3 regions of the Bradyrhizobium sp. Kon10 genome follow, and region 1 is predicted to be linked to each of the others. Evidence: predicted binding sites of a transcription regulator. Region 1 holds the regulator's gene; each other region holds the start of a gene.
What was found. The regulator LexA, encoded in region 1, represses DNA repair genes until DNA is damaged. The targets are predictions, from matches to a motif close to TGTTCNNNNTGTGTTCNG.
Positions count from the first base shown of each region.

Region 2: AC0L2O_RS24380 (ImuA family protein) is a predicted target of LexA. The motif match lies at 3,241-3,258, and genes of this name have one in related genera.
Region 3: uvrA (excinuclease ABC subunit UvrA) is a predicted target of LexA. The motif match lies at 2,773-2,790, and genes of this name have one in related genera.

Region 1 is NZ_JBVVOZ010000005.1:118,029-122,975, reverse strand. Features, by position in the region: gene AC0L2O_RS09965 (helix-turn-helix transcriptional regulator) at 1-336, shown strand, start outside; gene AC0L2O_RS09960 (molybdopterin molybdotransferase MoeA) at 441-1,652, shown strand; gene lexA (transcriptional repressor LexA) at 1,829-2,530, shown strand; gene AC0L2O_RS09950 (hypothetical protein) at 2,717-2,920, shown strand; gene AC0L2O_RS09945 (hypothetical protein) at 3,112-3,543, shown strand; gene AC0L2O_RS09940 (ComEC/Rec2 family competence protein) at 3,726-4,947, opposite strand, start outside.
Region 2 is NZ_JBVVOZ010000019.1:67,972-72,918, forward strand. Features, by position in the region: gene AC0L2O_RS24370 (error-prone DNA polymerase) at 1-910, opposite strand, end outside; gene AC0L2O_RS24375 (Y-family DNA polymerase) at 907-2,490, opposite strand; gene AC0L2O_RS24380 (ImuA family protein) at 2,384-3,175, opposite strand; gene AC0L2O_RS24385 (UdgX family uracil-DNA binding protein) at 3,342-4,739, shown strand; gene AC0L2O_RS24390 (inorganic phosphate transporter) at 4,865-4,947, shown strand, end outside.
Region 3 is NZ_JBVVOZ010000005.1:223,600-228,546, reverse strand. Features, by position in the region: gene AC0L2O_RS10460 (single-stranded DNA-binding protein) at 1-434, opposite strand, end outside; gene AC0L2O_RS10455 (outer membrane protein) at 880-1,662, shown strand; gene AC0L2O_RS10450 (outer membrane protein) at 1,896-2,585, shown strand; gene uvrA (excinuclease ABC subunit UvrA) at 2,887-4,947, shown strand, end outside.

The sequences.
Region 1 (4,947 bases):
CGCATGCCGCTGCACGTGCAGGTGACGCCAGTCGGCACAGATTGGGCGGAGAGTTCGGTGCCGCTTGCCTCCGGCTGGCGATCGAGCGCGATGGTGCTCATCACCGACCCCGAGCCGGACGCGAGATCAAGACTCGACGCTTTGCGCACGCGTTACGGCCTCACTCGTGCAGAAGCCGCCTTTGCGCTCGAGATCGTCAAGGGCGGCGGCCGCAAAGCGACGGCGGAACGGCTAGGGATCACCGACGGAACCGCGCGCAGCCATCTGTCGAAAATCTTCGACAAGACGGGCGTGAACCGGCAGGCCGAACTGGTGCGGCTATTGCTCCATAGATAAGCTGCGTCCACGCGCATGCACGTCCGTTTTGCCTCGACGGCCACTGTCGGCTAGAACGCTTGCCGCGACCCGATTGTCGTATTGCCCGAGCAGGAGTTTTCACCGTGGCCCTCATGCCGGTTTCCGACGCGCTTGCCGCGGTGCTTGCCGGCGCAGAGCCGCTGGCGGAAGAGATGGTTGCGCTCGACGAGGCCTGGCACCGGGTGCTGGCGCGCGATCTCGCGGCGCGCCGTACGCAGCCACCGCAGGCGATGTCGGCCATGGACGGCTACGCAGTGCGCGCCGCCGACGCGGCCAGGATCGATGCACAGCTCAATCTGATTGGCGAGGTCGCAGCCGGCCGGCCGTTCGCGGGAACGGTGGGCGCTGGCGAAGCCGTACGGATTTTCACAGGCGGCGTCGTTCCCGATGGCGCGGATGCGGTCGTGATCCAGGAGGATACTGCGGTCGAGGGCAAGCGCGTCACGATCAAGGAAGCCGCCCTCATCGGACGGCACATCCGCCTTGCCGGCGTCGATTTTCGCGAAGGCGATTTGCTGCTGAAGCGAGGAACCCGACTCACCGAGCGTGACCTGGCGCTCGCGGCCGCGATGAACCATCCGCGCCTGCCCGTCCGCCGCCGGCCGAGAGTTGCGATCCTCGCAACCGGCGATGAGCTGGTGATGCCCGGCGTCACCCCCGGCGCGGGTCAGATCGTTTATTCCAACGGCTATGCCCTGCACGCGCTCGCGCGCAGCGAAGGCGCCGAGACCATCGACCTCGGCATCGCCGCCGACACGGTTGAGGCGACCACGGCCGGCATCCGCCGCGCCCGCGACAGCGGGGCGGATGTCCTGATCACCACCGGCGGCGCCTCGGTTGGCGACCACGACCTGGTCAAGCCGGCGCTCGAGGCCGAAGGCATCTCGATGGCGTTCTGGAAGATCGCGATTCGCCCGGGCAAGCCGATGATGCACGGTCAGCTCGGCGCGATGCGCGTGATCGGCCTGCCCGGCAATCCCGTGTCGTCCTACGTCTGTGCGTTCCTGTTCATGGTGCCGCTGATTCGCGCGCTCTCGGGCCGCGAAGTGATTCACCACCGTCGCGAACGCGCCGTGCTCGGCCGCGATGTCGGTGCCAACGACCAGCGCGAGGACTATCTTCGCGCGCGCCTTGAATTGCGCGACGACGGCACCCTCATCGCTCATCCCGTGAGTCATCAGGATTCCTCGCTGCTCGCGAATCTGGCTGCCGCACAGGCACTTCTCGTACGTGCGCCGTTTGCGCCGAAGGCCGAGGCAGGCACGCCCTGCGAGGTGCTGCGATTGCCGGTCTGAACGCGTCGCTCGCTCGCGTTCCGCGAAGTTTGTCGCGTTCACGCTAAATTAAGCAGTTGCGGAACACATATCGAACATATAGTGTCCGTTCATGATTTGTTTCGAGCATGTAGCGGCTCATCGCTGAACTCAGCGTCTCGGAATCGAACGACATCAACCGGGGGAATTTGGTCGAGATGTTAACGCGCAAACAATACGAGCTTCTGCGGTTCATCAGCGAGCGGCTGAAGGAAAGCGGCGTGCCGCCCTCCTTCGACGAGATGAAGGACGCGCTCGATCTGCGCTCGAAATCGGGCATCCATCGCCTGATCACCGCGCTCGAGGAGCGCGGCTTCATCCGGCGCCTGCCCAACCGCGCCCGCGCCATCGAGGTGATCAAGCTGCCGGAGCTTCAGGCCGCGGCCGGCAGCCGCCGCGGGTTCACGCCCAGCGTCATCGAGGGCAATCTCGGCAAGGTCCGCGCGAGCTCCAGCGGGTCGGCGGATGACGGCGAGCGCCCCGTCGCGGTGCCCGTGATGGGCCGGATCGCGGCCGGTACGCCGATCGAAGCGTTGCAGACCCGCAGCCACACCATCAGCGTGCCGCCTGACATGCTCGGCTCCGGTGAGCACTACGCGCTCGAAGTGCGCGGCGATTCCATGGTCGATGCCGGTATCCTCGACGGCGACATGGCGCTGATCCAGCGTAACGAGAGCGCCGATACCGGCGACATCGTTGTGGCGCTGATCGACGACGAGGAGGCAACGCTGAAACGTTTCCGGCGCCGCGGCGCCTCGATCGCGCTCGAGCCGGCGAACGCCTCGTATGAGGTTCGCATCCTGCCGCCCAACCGGGTGAAGATTCAGGGCAAGCTGATCGGGCTTTACCGGAAGTATTGAGCCGGCTGCGGACGGTCGGCAGGCCGCCGCGCACGAGCGATTGGAGCGGACGATTGTCCGCTCCGGCTGGATAGTCTTTCTGGTTTTGCACAGATTATCCGGCCACCCCTCCAGCGCTACATCCTCGGCACGCCGCGACGAAGCACACACCGCTTCGCAGGGCTTTGAGAGACCGAGGAGAGAACCATGCGCAGCATTATTCTGAGCACTGTCGCGATGGCGCTGATCGCAGCATCAGCGTCGCAAGCCCTCGCGGCGCAGTCACAGCACCATCTCGGCAAAGCAGCGCGGGCGACGAGCGAGCAATTCCGCAATGCCCGCAACGCGGTCGAGCAGCCGTCGCAACGGGCCTGGCAATATTCCGGCTGGTCGGCGCCCGCTGGCCGCTAATGGCGAAACTGCCCGAATGCACGGGAGCAGGCTTTGTTCCTCGCGCAATTGAAAAAGATATTGTGATTGCAGCGCGCGAACCAAGCCGCAGATTTGCCCACAACCAAGCAGACGCTTGCAGGCTTCTACTCTGATAGAGGCCTGCGCCTCAGAAGAGGCGCGGGTCGCTATCCTGATTGAGGAGCACCCCGATGTGTGACTACAGCCTGCACGCCGTCGCGACGCGTCCCGCAGAAGTCGGCGAGACAATCGTCACGACAACTTTCCGCGGCACCTCGACGCGCGGCTTCGCCTCCGAAGCCGATATGTCGGTCGCGGTCTGTCTGCTGCCGGGAACGGAGCTCGCCTTCGCCGACAGCGTCCGCTACGACAATCGCTGGATCTGGACGCGCACCATCAACTCCCGCGTCGGCAAGTTCGGCAAGGTCGATCCGCACATTCCCGATCGCCATCACGACGCCATCGAATTTCCGGACGGCAAATACGTGCTGGTGACGCAGCTCGTCGAAGGCCAGCGCGCCACCGTGCTGCAATTGCCGGTGACCCAGCCGCTCGGCGAGCGGGAGCAAAAGCCAGAGATAGCCGACAGGCAGCCAACGATCACCCGCCTGCCGATCGGCTGACGCCGCCGACCCCAACGAGGGGTCGAGGCCCGGATTGAAATGCCCATCGCCGGCCGAGGCCGGCGAACTGGAGCGGTTTGCATCTCGCAAAGCCGATCGAATGGGATCCGCCCGCCGCACGTCGGACGGCCAGCCATTCCGGCCCGACGATCGGCTGAGAGGTCAAATCCAGCCCTCGGCTTTCAGTCCTCGGCTTGGAGATCGGCCTCGGACGGCGTTGCGTCATTGCTCCGGGGAGACGCTGTCTTCGTCTTCGGCGCGAGGCTGCCATCATAATCCGCCGCGCCTGCGGCAGCCGGCGACCAGGGACGGTCTGCGCCCCTTGCCTTCACCGCCTGAACGGCAAAACCATCACCACGCCGCATCAGCGCGAGCGCGCCCTGGCTTGCGAGACGCTGACGATCGACCACCATCGCCGTGCAATCCGGCGGCGCCGGCCGGGCGGTCACCACCAGCGCGGCACGATTGCAATCATCGGCCAGCGCGCCGATGCGCAACGCAACTGCGACCAGGCGCCCGTCGGCGAGCGGCGTGACGCAGCCCAAATCGTCGCACGAGACGCCATCGGCCAGCGACGCACTGCCGGCATCACGCGGATCGGCGTCGGCCGCCAGCCATTCCTTGAGCAGAAAGCTGTCCTTGTTCATCCTGATCAGATGCAGCTGCCCGTCCCTGCCCCGCACCGCGACGCTCTGCCCGTCACCGGCGATCAGGATGTCGGGTTGCCGGACGGACAAGCCCCAAAGGATCGCAACCAGCAGCACCAGCGCGCCCGACCAACGCAGCGGCGTGCGCAACAATCCCATCAGGACGAGCCCGAGGCTCGCCGCGACCAGGGGCGCGGTGCCGAAGGCGCCGATATGGCCGACCGCGCCCGGCAATGCCGCGACCCATCGCGTGACCGCGATCATCCAATCGATGCCGATCCCCATCAGCCACCAGAACACGCCGTCCAGTCCGAACGGCGCCGCAAGCAAGCCCAACAGCCCGGCAGGCATCACCAGCGCCGAAACCACCGGCATGGCGCCGAGATTGGCGAGCACGCCGTACGGCGTGACGCGGTGAAAGTGGAAGGCTGCGTAGGGCGTGGTCGCAAGCCCCGCGATCATGGAGGCCATGAACAGCATCGCGATCTCGCGCCCACCCCACATCGCGATCCGCGCAGTGGTCGAATGATCCGGCGAGGCAAACAGGTTCGGCATGCCGACCTGCACCAGCGCCACGAGCCCCAGCGTCGCCGCGAACGACATCTGGAAGCTCGGATGCACCAGCGCCTCCGGCGCGACCGCAAGCACGATCAGGGCTGCCACCGCGAGGGTGCGGAAAGTAATGGCGCGGCGATCGACGATCACGGCGATCAACACCACCGCCGTCATGAAGAACGATCGCTGCGTGGCCACTTCC
Region 2 (4,947 bases), on a different contig from region 1:
TGTTGCCGTTGAAATAGGTCTGCACGCCGGCCCAGGTCAGATCTTCCAGATGGCCCTGCGCGGTCTTGCCGGGCGGCACCGGCTCATCCGGATACTGGTATTTGAGCTGGTCGAGCGAGAACTCAATGCGATCGGCAAAGCGCATGGTCTCCGCGATCGCCTCGGGAAAATCGCGGAACAACCGCGCCATTTCTCTGGGAGGTTTCAAAAACCGTTCGGCATTGGCTTCGAGCCTTCTCCCGACCGCCTCGATCGTGGTCTTTTCCCGGATGCAGGTCAGCACGTCCTGCAGGTGACGGCGGGCCGGATGGTGATAGAGCACCTCGTTGGTCGCGAGCAGGGGCACCTTTGCTATCGTCGCGAGATCATCGAGCTGCGCCAGGCGGCGCCGGTCGTCGCCGCGATAGATCAGGCTCGCCGCCAGCCACACGCCCTCGGCGCGGCTTGCCCTGAGTTTTGCGAGAATATCCAGCGCTTGCGCTTGGTCAAAGCGATGCGGCAGCGTCAGGACCAGGAGCTGGCCTTCGGCAAACGCAAGGAGATCGGCGAGAGTGAGATGGCATTCACCCTTCTCAATCCGCGTGATCTCGTCGCCGCGCTTGCCTTTGGTGAGGAGCTGGCACAACCGGCCGTATGCGGCGCGATCGCGCGGATAGACGAAAATGTCGGGTGTGCCGTCGATGAAGACGATGCGCGCGCCGATCAGGAGTTTTGGCTTGTGCAACACCTCGGTGTTGTCGAGCTCGTTGTAGGCGCGCACGACACCGGCCAGCGTGTTGTGATCGGCAATCCCGATCGCGGGGATGCCCAAAATGCTAGCCTGATGCACATAGGCGCGCGGGTCCGATCCGCCGCGCAGGAACGAGAAGTTGGTGGTGATGCCGATCTCGGCATAGGCTGATGTCGTCATGCGAAGAGACCGTGCACATACCATTTGGCGGGAATGGACTTGCCCTCGTCGTCAATCAGCTCGTCGTAGAGACCATCGCGAAACATCCAGAAGCGCAGGCCTTCGGCATTCTCGATGCGGAAATAATCCCGCGTCAGTTGCCTGCCGTCCTGCCGCCACCATTCCATGGCGATACGCTCGGGCCCTTCCACCCGCACCACGGCATGCTGCGCGCGCCGCCAGGTGAATTGATGCGGCGGGCCGTCGGGCACGGTCGCGAACGGCACCGTAACCTGCTCCGGTTTTTCAAACAGCCGCAAGGGCCGCAGCGGCGGCTCGCTCGCGGTGCGCGACGGCCATTCGGCCTGCATGGCGGCGGCAAGATGATGCTGCGCCGGCGCGGCCAGCACGGCATACTCCGGAATATGGGTGTTCTGCGGCAGGTGCACGACAACGCGCTTTCCGCCGATGCGCGCGGCAATGCGGTCGACCAGTGCCGCCAGCTCGTCATTGTCGTGGACGTGAGCATCGAGATCGCGCTGCTCCTGCACCACGATTTCGGTGCGGCTCGCCGACAACCGCACCATGTCGAAGCCGAAGCCGGGATCGAGGGGGTCGGCGAGCGCGTCGAGACGCTCGCGGAACAGCCGATCGACGACCTTGCTTTGGGTGACCGGCCGTCCGGTCTCGACCATGATCGCGCGCACCACGCCGTCGGTGCGGAAGAACGCGGCCTCCAACCTCCGCGCGCCCTTGCCCTGCTTCTCCATGGACGTAACAAGCGTGTCCGCCAGGCGCGACAGCGTCATCGCGATCATGGTGTCGGTCGCAATCGGCTCGGCAAAACGTTTTTCCACGATATAATCAGGCAGCGGTTTGCGCGGGCTGATCGGGGCATCGCCCTGTCCCAGCGCATGCGCAAGCAGTGTGGAAAACCGGGCGCCGAACCGCGCCGTGATCTCGTGCGGCGCGCGAGAGGCAACATCGCCGATGGTTTTCAAGCCGGCACGGCGCAGGCCGGTGGTGATGGCCTCACCCGCGCCAAGCGCGGACACCGGAAGCCGGTTGACCGCTTCCGCCTCCCCGCCATCGGCGACGATGGCGCCTGAAGCCTGGCGCGTCAGCGTGCGCGCACAGACCGAGGTTCCGGCGATCGCCGCGCTGACGGCAAAATCCTGACGAGCCAGCGCTCGAACCAGCGTCTGCAACAGCGCAGCTTCGCCACCGAACAGATGCGCGCAACCGGTGATGTCCAGGAACAGCCCGTGCGGCGGATCGAGCGCCACCAGCGGGGTGAAGCGATCGCACCAGTCGGCGATGTCGCTGAGCGTCTTCGCATCGGCCACGACGTCGGCGTCGAACACTTTCAAGTCCGGGCACATCGCCCGGGCATTGGCCAGGGGCTGGCCGACATGCAGCCCCAAACGCGATGCCGCGTCGTCGAGCGCGTGGATCACCAGCGCATTGTTGTCCTTGATGACAACGATGTTTGGTTCACCCTGCGCGCCGCTGCTCGGCAAGAACCGCTTGATCCTGTCGATAGGCAGGCGCGGCAGCCACAGACTGAGGATACGACGATGGTTCAGAGAACTGGCACTCATCACACTTCCATTCCATGATCCAGCGGCCGCACGGGCCATGACGATTGCGCAAGAGCTCGGCATCGAAGCGCGGCGCGCCCCAGGCACTCCATGTCGTCCCCGGCGGCGAATGCGCCGCGCGCAGCATCCATCGCGTCTCCGCAGTCGAAGGCAGCGGCTGCGCGGCCATCCGCAGCAGCAGGCCGGTGACGCCGGAAGCTTGCGCGGCCAGCGTCAGCTTGCGGCTCGCCACGAGATCGAACTGTCTGGTCTCACCCCAGAGCTCGAGCACGACCGCCCCCAGCGCATCGCAGGCAAGCGCGTCGGCCGAGGTGCGTAACGCACTCTCCACGTCAGCCGCACGCACCAGCACCACGCGGCGCGGATCGAGACCGAGCTCGGCAAGCCCGCTCATCGACAGCGCGCCGGTTTCAGTTTCCGAAAAATCCTGCCGCACCCACAAAAGCGGTTTGCGCGCCGTCACGCGACCCGCAAGCCCGCTCACAAAACCCGTCGCGGCGGCGCCCTGGCGGCCCTCGCAAAACACCTCGTGGATTGTCGCGCGCGCGAGCCCGCCCATCAGTGCGGTGTCGGCCCCGTCGTGGCCGAGCGCGACGCGATCGCGATGATGCACGACCTCCGCCGTCTCGATGCGCTCGATCTGGCCGCGCAAGGTCGCAAGCGCGCTGCTACGTGCGCCGCTCATGCTCGCCGCTCCTTCAGAGGTGATTGCCGGTGGCTCTCAAAAAGAGAACCAGCAGCTGGCTCATTTGTTCATGATATGTTCTAATATAAAGCTAACGGGCGCATGAGAGTCAATCGAATTGGCGCGCCTGTAGATTCATGAGCGGAATCAAGAGGATTCAAGTGTCATGTACCTGATTGCCCTCGACAGCGAGACTGACTTTGACGGCTGGCGCAAGGCGGCACGCGCGCTTGCGCTACATCACATCACGCCGATGGAAGTGACGTGGAGCGTGCAGGGCCAGGCGAAAGACCTGGTGCCCCCTGGCCTGTCCGAAGCGCCAAGCCTTCCGCCCGTCGAGACCGAAGGCACGTTCAACGTTCCGGCCAATTTTGTCGAGCTTGCCCGCGTCGCGATCCTGCATCGGGACAGCGCACGTTTTGCGCTGCTCTATCGCCTGCTCTGGCGGCTGAAAGCCGATCACGACCTGCTGGCAACAATGACCGATCCCGACGTGGCAGAAGCAACCGTGATGGCAGGCGCCGTGCAGCGCGATGTACAGCGGATGCGCGATCTCGTCCGTTTCCGCGAGATCGGACGCGAGCAGAAGGCGCATTATGCCGCCTGGTTCGAGCCGGAACATCACATCGTGGCATTCGCCGCGCCGTTTTTCGCGCGCCGTTATGCCGACATGCCCTGGTCCATCCTCACGCCCGACATTTGCGCCCATTGGGACGGCCACGCGATCTCGTTCACGCCTGGGATCAGCCAGAAGGAGATGCCGGCTCCAAACCGGTTGGAGGAAACCTGGCGCCGCCACTTTCGGCATGACCACCCGATCACGCCCGAAGCGCCGCAGAAGTACCGGAGGAACCTGTCGGAAGCTTCGATACTTGAACCTCTGCTTGCCGATGCCGAACGCTGGACCGGCGGAAGGATGAACCCGCGGCCGGAGACTCCGATGAAACGCAAGACCGCCGCCGACGATCTCGAAGCGCTCCGCGAGGAAGCCGCCCACTGCCGCGCCTGCCATCTCTACAAGGACGCGACCCAGACCGTGTTCGGCGAAGGCCCGAAGTCCGCCAACATCATGCTGGTCGGGGAACAGCCCGGCGACAAGGAAGACCTCGCCGGCCATCCCTTCGTCGGCCCCGCCGGCCAGATGCTCGACCGCGCGCTGGAGGAGGCCGGCGTGAACCGCAAGAAGGTCTATGTCACCAACGCGGTGAAACACTTCAAATTCGTGCCGCGCGGAAAAATTCGCCTGCATCAAAAGCCGAACACGCCGGAGATCCGGGCGTGCCGGCAATGGTATGAGCGGGAGGTCTCCGTCATCCAGCCCGATCTCATCGTCGCGATGGGTGCGACCGCCGCGCAAAGCGTGTTCGGCAAGATCACCCCGATCGGCAAAAACCGCGGCCGGCTGATCGACCTTCCCGACGGCCGCAAGGCGCTGGTGACGGTTCATCCGTCCTACCTGTTGCGGCTGCCCGATCCCGAGGCCAAGGCGCTGGAATATCGGCGTTTTGTCGACGATCTGAAGATCGCCGCCGCCTTGCAGCGGAAATCCGCCCACGCCGCCTGACACGGGCTGTCATCCCCGGCAACAAGCGGTGGAGTAGTCCCGCCATTTCAACTGCATGCCGGCCCATTTCAACTGCCTGTCACATGGCGCGCGCAAAGTCGGCGCATTGGGACAGGAGAATTCCGATGAGTGACGTTGCTTTACCCGGCTCGATCGAGCCGGCCTTGCGTGAGGGCCCGGACCTTGAAGGCGGATTCCACCCGCTGAC
Region 3 (4,947 bases), 110 kb from region 1:
CGGCGAGGCGCGCTCGAGACGGGACCGGAGGAGCCGAAATCGCCGCCCTGCTCCTCACCGAAGCTGCCGCCTCCGCTGCCGCTGCGGCCATCGAGCATCGTCAGCGTCGAGTTGAAGCCCTGAAGCACGACCTCGGTGGAGTATTTCTCCACGCCGCTCTGGTCGGTCCATTTGCGGGTCTGGAGCGCGCCCTCGACGTAAATCTTGGCGCCCTTCTTCAGATACTGTTCGGCGACCTTGCAGAGCCCTTCGTTGAAAATCACGACGCGGTGCCACTCGGTCTTTTCCTTGCGCTCGCCGGTCGCCTTGTCCCGCCACGTTTCCGACGTCGCAACGCTCAAATTCGCAATCGGCCGCCCGTCCTGGGTGCGGCGGATTTCCGGATCCTTGCCGAGATTTCCAACCAGAATGACCTTGTTGACGCTTCCCGCCATCGCCGCTCTCCACTCCAAATGCCACTGAATTCGACTAGCGGGCTCGCGCGCCCGCGCCATCGCCGCCTGTTGGGCGACCCTATACGCTTACGGGCATCGATCGGCCCGCCAGGCCCTCGGTTATCCCCACATATAGCATCAACACGGGATCCGTTCCAGCTTTGTTCCGCCCGAAATCCGACACTGCAAACCGGCGCTTGGCCGCAGCACGGTCCCGCTCGCTTCAGTGCGTCGATGGAACCTTTTTGGGTTCCCGCTTATCCCGAAAAATACTTAACATTCATCAACTTGCAGCCCGTTCGATTGACCGCCGACTGTGGCGTTCCGGAGACGGACTCCGGGCCCTTACGGGGCTAGGCTTGCCTTGGAATGGCTCGGATGGGCGTCGCGCCTGAGGCCACTTCGGGGACCTCGAAGCAAGCAACAATAGATTGGGGAGACTGCAATGAAAAAAATCCTGCTAAGTGCATTTGGCCTAATCGCGTTCAACCTCTCGGCTCCCGCGAGCGCAGCGGATCTTGCGGCCCGTCCCTACACCAAGGCGCCGGCGCCTGCGATCGCGACGATCTACGATTGGAGCGGCTTCTATATCGGCATCAACGGCGGTGGCGGTTCGAGCCACAAATGCTGGGACTTCGTAACACCGGGGACCGGGGTGCTGGTGGGCGAAGGCTGTCACAACGCGACGGGCGGCACCATCGGCGGCCAGATCGGCTATCGCTGGCAGTCGGCCAATTGGGTGTTCGGTCTTGAAGGCCAAGGCAACTGGGCCGATTTCCGGGGCGACAACGTCAGCACACTTTTCCCAGGCAGCGCCCTGGTCACGGGTGATCGCAACCGTTCGCGCATCGACGCGTTCGGCCTCATCACCGGTCAGGTTGGTTACGCCTGGAACAGCGTGCTGCTCTACGTGAAGGGCGGCGGCGCCGTGGTCGGAGACAGGTACGACGTCTATGCCGCCGCCGGCACGCCCGGCGCGGGCGCGCTGCTGGCTTCGGCACGCGAAACCCGCTGGGGCGGAGCAATCGGCGCCGGTCTGGAATTCGGCTTCGCGCCGAACTGGTCGGTGGGCGTCGAGTACGACCACTTGTTCCTCGGCCATCGCACGGTCGGCTTCACCACGCCAGCGGGCGCGGCGTTCGGGAGCGACCGAATCGGGCAGGACGTGGATATGGGACTGATCCGGCTGAACTACCGCTGGGGCGGGCCCGTCATCGCGAAGTACTGATAGCATTGGTTTCACGCGCGTCTCTAAGGCCGGCCTCGTGCCGGCCTTTTTTTGTGCCCGCGCAAACGGGGAATAATAGGTCAGCATCTGCGACATTTTTGGGCCGTTGTGACTTTCGGGAGACACAACTTGCGGCTTCAGTGGTGTAGGTACGACATCAGTTGGACCAACGCGTCCGATGCTCTTCCGACGCACGGAAGGCAAATCAGAAACTGGGACTGGGATTTGTTGAAATGAAGAAAATTTTGCTGGCTTCGGCCTGTCTGCTCGCTCTCACTGGCGCCGCCTCGGCTGCCGATCTGGCGGCTCGCCCCTACACCAAGGCTCCTGTCGCTATGGCCTCGGTCTACAACTGGACCGGCTTCTACCTCGGTATCGTCGGTGGCGGCGCCTGGGAGAACGCTTCCGGCGACCCGAAGATGAAGGGCGGCTTCGTCGGCGGTACCGCCGGCTACAACTGGCAGACCGGCAACGTCGTGTTCGGCGTCGAGGCCGATGGCGCCTGGGCTGACGTCAGCGCGTCGGCAGCTGGTGCGGTTTTCGTGCCGGGCGTCGGTGCGATTCCCGCCTCGGTGAGCTCGAAGACGGACGCGATGGGCACCGTGCGCGGCCGCATCGGCTACGCTGTCAACAACGTCCTGTTCTACGGCACCGGCGGCTACGCCTGGATCGACAACAAGATCACTGCGACGCTGGGCCCGGTCTCGATCTCCGACAGCAAATTCCACTCGGGCTGGACCGTCGGCGCTGGCGTCGAAGCGTTCATCGCCCCGCAGTGGTCGATCAAGGGCGAGTACCTCTATCGCAGCCTTGGCGGCGAGACCTATTTCTCGGGCGCCGTGCCCTCCGGCACGCTCAACTTCCACACCGTGCAGTTCGGCGTGAACTATCACTTCAACGGCCCGGTCGTCGCCAAGTACTAAGCCAAGTACTGAGCTTCGGCTCCAACGCTATCGCGTTACGAAAGGCCGGCCTTGCGCCGGCCTTTTTGTTTTTGTGCAACCTCGCAGCGGCGCGCTTCGGGGTGGTTCCGAGCCCCGCTGCTGCCAAATGCCGCCAGCGCGCCAACAATCCGTTGACGATTCGCAAGTCCCACTGGAAATCCGCGCTCGTTCTTCCTACGTTCGCTGCCATACCCATCGGCGCCGATCCCGGTTCCGGGCGAAGCGCGCCTCGAATGTTGGCGCGATCGCGTGCCTTTGGGATTCCTTGAGGACCACCGGGATGGATGAAGTGATCAAGGCGAAGCGCCAAGCCAACAACGCGGGCTCAAGCCTGCGCGCAATTACGATCCGTGGCGCGCGCGAGCACAACCTCAAGAATATCGACGTCGAAATTCCCCGCGACAAGCTCGTCGTGTTCACCGGCCTCTCCGGCTCCGGCAAATCCTCGCTCGCCTTCGACACCATCTATGCCGAGGGCCAGCGCCGCTACGTCGAATCGCTGTCCGCCTATGCCCGCCAGTTCCTCGAAATGATGCAGAAGCCGGACGTCGATCAGATCGACGGATTATCTCCGGCGATCTCGATCGAGCAGAAGACGACCTCGAAGAACCCGCGCTCGACCGTCGGCACCGTGACAGAGATCTACGACTACATGCGCCTGCTGTGGGCGCGCGTCGGCGTGCCCTATTCGCCCGCCACGGGACTGCCGATCGAAAGCCAGACCGTCTCGCAGATGGTCGACCGTGTGCTGACGCTGCCCGAGGGCACTCGCCTCTATTTGCTCGCGCCGGTCGTGCGCGGCCGCAAGGGCGAGTACCGGAAAGAGCTCGCCGAATGGCTCAAGAAGGGCTTTCAGCGCGTCAAGATCGACGGCAGCTTCCATGAGCTCGCTGAGGCGCCGACGCTCGATAAGAAATTCCCGCACGACATCGACGTCGTCGTCGACCGTATCGTGGTGCGCGCCGACATCGGCCAGCGCCTCGCCGAAAGCTTCGAGACCGCGCTGAAGCTCGCCGAGGGCCTCGCCGTCGTCGAATTCGCCGACGCTCCCGCAGCAGCGCCGGTCGAAGAAAAGAAGAAGACCGCGAAGATCCACGACAAGAGCGGGCCCGAGCGCATGCTGTTCTCGGAAAAGTTCGCCTGTCCGGTCTCCGGCTTCACCATCCCCGAGATCGAGCCCAGGCTGTTTTCCTTCAACAATCCCTATGGCGCGTGTCCTGCCTGCGGCGGGCTCGGCGTCGAGCAGCATGTCGACGAGGATCTTGTCATCCCCGACAAGGAAACCACCCTGCGCAAGGGCGCGATCGCGCCCTGGGCCAAATCGTCATCGCCTTATTACGTGCAGACGCTGACCGCGCTCGGCAAGCACTACAAGTTCACGCTCGACACCAAGTGGAAGGATCTCGCCAAGAAGACCAAAGACGCGATCCTCTACGGTTCCGGCGAGGACGAGATCAAGTTCTCCTATGAGGACGGCGTCCGCTCCTACGACACCAAGAAGCCGTTCGAGGGCGTCATCACCAATATCAACCGCCGCTATCGCGAGACCGAGAGCGAGTGGGCGCGCGAGGAGCTGGCGAAGTATTTCCACGACGTGCCCTGCGAAGCCTGCCACGGCTTTCGGCTGAAGCCCGAGGCGCTCTGCGTCAAGATTGGCGGCAAGCACATCGGCGACATCTCCGAACTGTCGGTGAAGGGCGCCGGCGCGTGGTTCGAGACCGTGCCGGAGGCGCTCAACGCCCAGCAGAACGAGATCGCCGGCCGCATCCTCAAGGAGATCCGCGAGCGGCTCACCTTCCTGCTCGACGTCGGTCTCAATTACCTCACCCTCTCCCGCTCTTCCGGGACGCTGTCGGGCGGCGAGAGCCAGCGCATCCGCCTGGCGTCGCAAATCGGCTCGGGCCTGACCGGCGTGCTCTACGTGCTGGACGAGCCCTCGATCGGCCTGCACCAGCGCGACAACGCCCGCCTGCTCGACACGCTGAAGCGACTGCGCGACCTCGGCAATACCGTGATCGTGGTCGAGCATGACGAGGATGCGATCCTGCTCGCCGACTACGTCCTCGACATCGGCCCCGGTGCCGGCATGCATGGCGGCAACATCATCGCCGAAGGCACGCCGGCCGAGATCATGCGCAACCCGAACTCGCTGACCGGAAAATATCTCACCGGCGAGCTCGAGGTCGAGGTGCCGGAGCGGCGTCCGCCGAACCATCGCCGCACCATCAAGGTGGTGAACGCGCGAGGCAATAACCTCAAGAACGTCACCGCGGAGATTCCGCTCGGCCTGTTCACCTGCGTCACCGGCGTCTCCGGCGGCGGCAAGTCAACGCTCTTGATC